DNA from 3 places in the Bacillus sp. FSL H8-0534 genome. Region 1 is predicted to be linked to each of the others. Evidence: riboswitches for the same ligand, from Rfam matches in the RefSeq annotation. Region 1 holds a riboswitch; each other region holds the start of a gene.

Region 1 (2,253 bases):
TCATAAACAGGCAATCTTTTAACTTCTTGTTCTACTACTTCGTTATTACTTAAAAATTGAAGTGTAAGCCATCTAGGATGCTCATAATTTGCTTGAGTTAAAAGATCCATGATTTCTTCAATACCTGCATCTACTTCTTTACCATAAGAAAGAATGAAAGACTTTTTCTCTTTCTTCTCGTTCTCATGAAGAGTAGCCAGTAATTCTTCACAACCTTTACCACTTCTCGCAACAACAGGAACGACCGTTACTCCTAATACTTCTGACAATCTGTTCGCATTAATAACAATTCCGCGTTGCTTCGCAACATCAATCATATTTAAACCGATAGAAACTGGTTTACCAAACTCTAGTAGTTGCAATGTTAAATGCATATTGCGCTCAAATTGAGAAGAGTCAACAATATTTAGCATATGATGAAATTCTTCTGTTAGTAGAAACTTTGTAACGACACCTTCATCACGAGAAACAGGATTTAAATCATATATACCTGGTAAATCAATTAATGTCCCTTGCTTCCCCTTTAACTTACCAACCTTCTTTTCTACTGTTACTCCGCTCCAGTTTCCTACATATTCATACGAACCCGTCAGCGCATTAAATAATGATGTTTTCCCTGTATTCGGGTTCCCTAGCAATGCAACCTTATTCACGCTAATTCCACCTTTATCATTTTCGCGTCACAATGACGAATACTAATTAATTGTCCACGGCACTCTAATGTACACGGCCCTTTAAACATCGCTTTTTGTTTCATACGAAGTTCACTTCCTTCTGAAAGACCAAAAGCAGCTAATCTCCGCTTTAATAATTTATCTAACGTTTGTAAATTTTTAACTAATACTTTTTCACCTATTTTAATATCAACTAAGCTCATAATCTTCCCCCTCGAAAGAGAATGATAATTATTTTCAAGAAAATTATATCACATTCTATGAATCAAGTACTATATATTTTTTCTTCCTATTTATTAACATTTCGGGAGAATTATATATATCCATGTTGATTTGCTGGCATATAAGTCGCTGCTATGAAAACAAAAGGAGATCTCCACTCGTTTTCTCCTTTTGCTTTCACTTGGCGTGGAGCAGGAAGAGGGTCTGACCGCTTCTATCCATGGCCGAATCCTCTCTTCCACCTAGAAAGAAGGTTTTTATGCCGTTTCAATTTGTATTTATATATTCATTTGCCATTCTCATCCATTTCAATTACAATAAACCTAACAAATAAAGAATCTCGTTATCACAGGGGGAGCTTTGCTGCTGAGAGGGAACACTTCGTTCCGACCCTTAGAACCTGTTAGTTAATGCTAACGTAGGAATTGTGCAAACGTTGAACTTGAAATACCTCATTCTTTTTCTACTTACGTATTTCATATCTCCCTATGATAAGTATTCTTTTTTGTGCAACTTGGATTTAGGGGGATTAACAACATGCGTAACACCAATTTACAAGCGATGATTGAATCTGCAATCCTTGCAGCCTTCGCCTTGATCATCGACATTTTACCACTATCAATTAAACTTCCAACAGGCGGTTCTGTTTCATTTGCAATGATTCCTATTTTTATTATCGCTTACCGCTGGGGCTTTAAAACTGCTTTCTTAGGAGGACTCATTTGGGGTCTACTACAAATTGTAGTCGGCGATGTTTACATTTTAACGCCAGTTCAAGCGTTTATTGAGTACTTCGTTGCATTTGCTTTTATCGGTTTTGCTGGTTTATTCTATCGTCCAATTCAAAAGGCACTTGCGAACAACCAACATACATCTAACGTACAATCCGACATTGGTAGCCGCAAAGATAAACCTTCATCAAAAAGCGGGCAAGGGAAAAAGGCGCTTTTTTATATTATCCTTGCTACATTTGTTGGTAGCTTTGCCCGTTATTTCTGTCACTTTATTGCTGGTGTTATCTTCTTTGGGAAGTACGCACCACCAGGACAGTCAGCTGTTCTTTATTCATTGATCGTGAATGGTAGTACAATGCTCGGTTCATTTGCATTATGCACAGTATTACTACTACTCCTGTTTTCAACTTCACCACGCTTATTTAAAAGTATTGGTGCGCATAATATAAATTTTAAAAATAAGAGTGCCTAAATGGCAGTCTTATTTTTTATCATTTTAACCGAGAAGATCCCCTCCTCTAAACGAAGTGAAGGTGGGGGTCTTACTGCCCGTTAATACGGGATAAAAACCAAAAGGCCTTTCTCTACTGAGAAAGACCTTTTTCATTCTGTGTATTTAGACA
Region 2 (2,253 bases), 400 kb from region 1:
CCAAGTGTATAAAATGGTGCGCCTTGGCAAATATCAAGTTCTTTATCCATATTTTCTTTAATTAAATGCATTGGTACATGCCCTGGTCCTTCAATCATAACTTGAACATCATGCTTCCAAGCAATTTTTGTTAACTCACCAAGCGTTTCAAGCTCAGAGAATTGCGCTTCATCATTCGCATCTGCAATCGAACCTGGACGTAATCCATCTCCAAGAGAGAAGGAAACATCATATTGTTTCATAATTTCACAAATTTCTTCAAAGTGAGTGTATAAGAAGTTTTCTTTATGATGGAATAAACACCACTGCGCCATAATAGAACCACCGCGCGAAACAATTCCTGTCGTACGTTTTGCTGTAATTGGAATGTAACGAAGTAGTACACCTGCATGAATTGTAAAGTAATCCACACCTTGCTCCGCTTGTTCAATTAACGTGTCACGGTATACTTCCCAAGTTAAATCTTCAGCAATACCATTTACTTTTTCTAGCGCTTGATAAATCGGCACTGTTCCAACTGGTACAGGAGCATTACGAATAATCCATTCACGAGTCGTATGAATATTTTTCCCTGTTGATAGGTCCATAATTGTATCTGCACCCCAGCGCGTTGCCCATGTCATCTTCTCTACTTCTTCCGCGATAGAAGAAGAAACTGCAGAGTTACCGATATTCGCATTTACTTTCACGTGGAAATTGCGTCCGATAATCATCGGTTCTGCTTCTGGGTGGTTAATGTTTGCTGGTAAAATCGCACGTCCTTCTGCGATTTCTTTACGAACAAACTCAGGCTCTACACCTTCACGAATCGCAACATATTCCATCTCAGATGTAATGATACCGTTACGTGCATAGTGCATTTGCGTTACATTTGCGCCCTTTTTTGCACGAAGTGGTTTACGATCCATCTGCGGGAACACAGGTGTATGCTGAGAAGCAGCCTTCACGCCATCATCTTCCGGTTTAATTTCACGTCCTTCATACTCTTCTACATCTCCACGGTCAACACTCCAAGCACGGCGAGGTGTTGGAATTCCTTTTTCCAGCTCTACTTTGTACTCAGGGTCTGTGTACGGACCACTTGTATCATACACGCGAATCGGCGGATTTGGTACACCGTTTGTATCACTTTGCTCAATCTCACGCATTGGTACTTTCATACCTTCACGCGGGCCATCCACATAGACTTTCTGACTTCCTGGTAAACTCGACTTCAATTCAATTTGCTCAGCTGAAACAGATTGCTTCATAATTTGTGTTTCCTCCCCTTTATCATTTCAGGCAAATCGAACTTGCTCAGAATCTCGGGCCACCTTCTGGGCAATTCGATTCCCGCTTCAGCAGCTAGAATGATCGGTGGCTTCGCCTCTTCAGCTGAAGCTCCATCCCCTCCCATTCTGACCGAGCCGCTTTCGCTTTACTTGTGAAAAGGACAAGAACTAGTGACCAGCGCATGCCAAAATAAAAAGAGCCAGGTCCATAGTAAAACAAGGACCTGGCTCATAAAGACATAGTTATGTAAAGCCGTTAACTTCCCTACGCTGGTACGAGCCAGATCAGGTCCAGAGGGTTAAGAAGTTCTCGCACTTCTCTCTCAGCCCACGCTTCTCTTGGGCACCCCTAGTTTATCACTGATTTAATTTTCAATACTTTCCCATCATACACGATAATCAGAAAAATGCAAAGGCATGAAGTACAATTTTTACATGTCGTTTTTTATCTGCTAGTCGATACTCCCTATTGAACCACTGATTATTAACCCGACCAATCGGGCTTTTACAGGCAGTTCATCTCCCACCTAACTTCTTTGTTTCCACTGAATTTTGAGGTGGGGGTCAAAACTTACCCATGTTCAGCTAAAATCAGAACACCTAAAAAGTTAGTCATATTATTTATTCACATATGTAAAGTAAAGTTTAGATCAGGAGTGAAATTATAATGGGTTGTTTGGGATCTATCTTCCGATTTACGTTTTTCGCAATATGTATCATTTTTGTCCTCTGGTTTGGAGGCTCGTCAATTATAGCCTTCTTTTCTGCTCTGTTTTGGGGAAGTTGGATGCATTTTTGGACATTATTTTCTATCTGGATTACTGCAAATTACGGAATCGGTTGGCTGTTTGAAGTTCACTGGAAAGATGAGGACGCAGGCGAAGAATTCTTTGCAATTTTTATTCTTTTCATCAGCATACTTATTTATAGAGGGATCAATAAACTTGGAAGGGTATTTATTCGAGGATGAATAGTCTTTCAT
Region 3 (2,253 bases), 1.2 Mb from region 1:
TTCCTTGCACCGCTTTTGTATCTTTCTTCGTACTCGTCGGAAAAATAGGTCCTACTCCTAAATAATCCGCCCCATTTGCAATGGCAAAGCGTGCTTCTTCTATCGTATGGGCAGATACCCCAACAATTTTATCTCCCATTTTTTCACGAACGAATGTAATTCCTTCATCATCTTGTCCAACATGAATACCATCTGCATCTAATTCAATTGCTAAGTCTACATCATCATTCACAATAAATGGAACATTATATTCTTTACAAAGTGCTTGTAACTGCTTTGCAAAATGGACTCGTTCTTTTCCAGTTAAAGCTCCTTCACCCTTTTCACGAAATTGAAAAAGGGTCACTCCACCATCTAGCGCTTCTTTCATTACTCGTAATGGATCCTTTTGGCAATTGTTACTACCCATAATAAAATACACTTGCAATAATTTGGACATTTGCTGTTGATTAATGCGCGCCATTTCCCTCATCCTTTCTTACTGCACTTCTTGGATATTTCCATATTGTTCAATATCATCCACAGTAATGTTTGCTAGCTGATTCAAAAATTCGATTTGGAAACTGCCCGGTCCTAGCTCCACGGTTTTTGCAGCAGCGATTTCTGCTGCTACCCCATAAAACGTTAATGCAGCAACTGCTGCTTTCACATAATCTTTTTCAACCGCTGCAAATGCTCCCATTACAGAAGTTAACAAACATCCCGTCCCTGTAACTTTCGTTAAGATTGGATGGCCGTTACGAATGATAAAAGTTCGCTCACCATTTGTTACAACATCTTCTTTTCCGGTAATAACCGCGACTGTATCTAGTTCATCTGCTGCTTGTTTCGCAATTCCTACAACATCTCCATTTCCAGCACCAACATCAACACCTTTAATTTCCCATTTTTCATTGATAACATTAGCAATTTCCGCTGCATTCCCGCGAATCATTGCTAATTTCACTTCACTTGGAATATGTCTTGCTACTTCAGTTCGGTAAGAAGTAGCTCCAGCACCAACTGGATCAAATAATATTGGTACATGATGTGTATTCGCAGACTTTCCAGCAATTAGCATTGCTTCTACTTCTTCAGGGCGAAGCGTACCCATATTTAAAACAAGTGCTCCTGCAATGCTAGCCATTTCAGCCACTTCTTCTTTTGCATACGCCATAACTGGTGATGCTCCTACTGCAAGTAAACCATTGGCCGTAAAATTTGTCACAACAACATTTGTAATATTATGCACAAGTGGATTAGACTCTCTTACTACTTCCACTACTTTTGCAATTTCTTTTATATTCATTCTTTTCATCTCCTAATTTAGTAATGGGAGATACACAAAAAGACACTTCGCGTATGCAAAGTGCCTGAATATGTGCTTTTACACTCTCCCTACGCTGGCATTATCCAACAGGTTCAAATGGTCAACGACAGATTAGCCGTACTCTCAGTTTGCTTCCGCAAACTCCCATGTGTTTTCTTATTCATCTAATTCAGAGTCTACTCTTATTCTCTTAAAATAACAAGTTACAAGTTTTTGTCATCTTAATATGTAAGTACAAATTGAAAAAACGATAAAAACCCTTTTTTTAGGTGGGAGAGACCATCCGGCCATGCATAGAAGCGGTCAGGTCCTCTTTTAGCCCCATGCCAAGTTCAAACAAAATGAGAGCGGGTCACTTTTTGTTCTTCGGAGCAGCGACTTATATATTGAAAAATCAAAATGGATTTATATATATAAAATAGTGATAGGACATTAAAATCCCTACCACTATCTTTCATATTATTTTAAGCCTTTAGATACTTCTTTCACCATTTCTGATACAGACTCAAGTCCGCCACCAGATAGGTACCAGTAGTTTGCATCTAAATAGATTACATTGTTATTTTTCGCAGCATTTGTTTTGTTAACAAGTTCATTTTCAACTACTTGTTTCGCAGAAGATTTACCACCAGTAACAACACCGCTATCGATTACGAATAAGTAATCAGGGTTCTTTTCGAGAATATATTCAAATGACACGTTATTACCATGAGTAGATGCTTGAATCTCTTTATCCGCAGGAATTACTCCAAACACATCGTGGATAATACCAAAACGAGATTCCGGACCATACGCACTTACTTTACCGTCATTTGCTTTAATAACTAAACCTTTTTTGTCACTTTTCGTAGCTTTTTCATTTAATGCTTTTACATCCTTTTCAACTGCTGCAATTTCTTTTTTCGCTTTATCTTCTTTTCCAAAGATTTTTGCTAACATTTCTG

The links. Region 1 has a riboswitch for thiamine pyrophosphate ahead of thiT (energy-coupled thiamine transporter ThiT). Riboswitches for the same ligand answer to the same signal wherever they lie in the genome.
Region 2: another riboswitch for thiamine pyrophosphate. It lies ahead of thiC (phosphomethylpyrimidine synthase ThiC); the one in region 1 lies ahead of thiT (energy-coupled thiamine transporter ThiT).
Region 3: another riboswitch for thiamine pyrophosphate. It lies ahead of thiM (hydroxyethylthiazole kinase); the one in region 1 lies ahead of thiT (energy-coupled thiamine transporter ThiT).

Annotation. Positions count from the first base shown of each region.
Region 1 covers NZ_JBBOUC010000001.1:3,848,529-3,850,781, reverse strand. The annotation lists gene feoB (ferrous iron transport protein B) at 1-653, opposite strand, end outside; gene MHH71_RS19500 (FeoA family protein) at 650-877, opposite strand; TPP riboswitch at 1,238-1,339, shown strand; gene thiT (energy-coupled thiamine transporter ThiT) at 1,434-2,102, shown strand.
Region 2 covers NZ_JBBOUC010000001.1:3,445,146-3,447,398, reverse strand. The annotation lists gene thiC (phosphomethylpyrimidine synthase ThiC) at 1-1,250, opposite strand, end outside; TPP riboswitch at 1,517-1,632, opposite strand; gene MHH71_RS17560 (hypothetical protein) at 2,059-2,241, shown strand.
Region 3 covers NZ_JBBOUC010000001.1:2,698,105-2,700,357, forward strand. The annotation lists gene thiE (thiamine phosphate synthase) at 1-472, opposite strand, end outside; gene thiM (hydroxyethylthiazole kinase) at 479-1,297, opposite strand; TPP riboswitch at 1,358-1,467, opposite strand; gene MHH71_RS13850 (siderophore ABC transporter substrate-binding protein) at 1,769-2,253, opposite strand, start outside.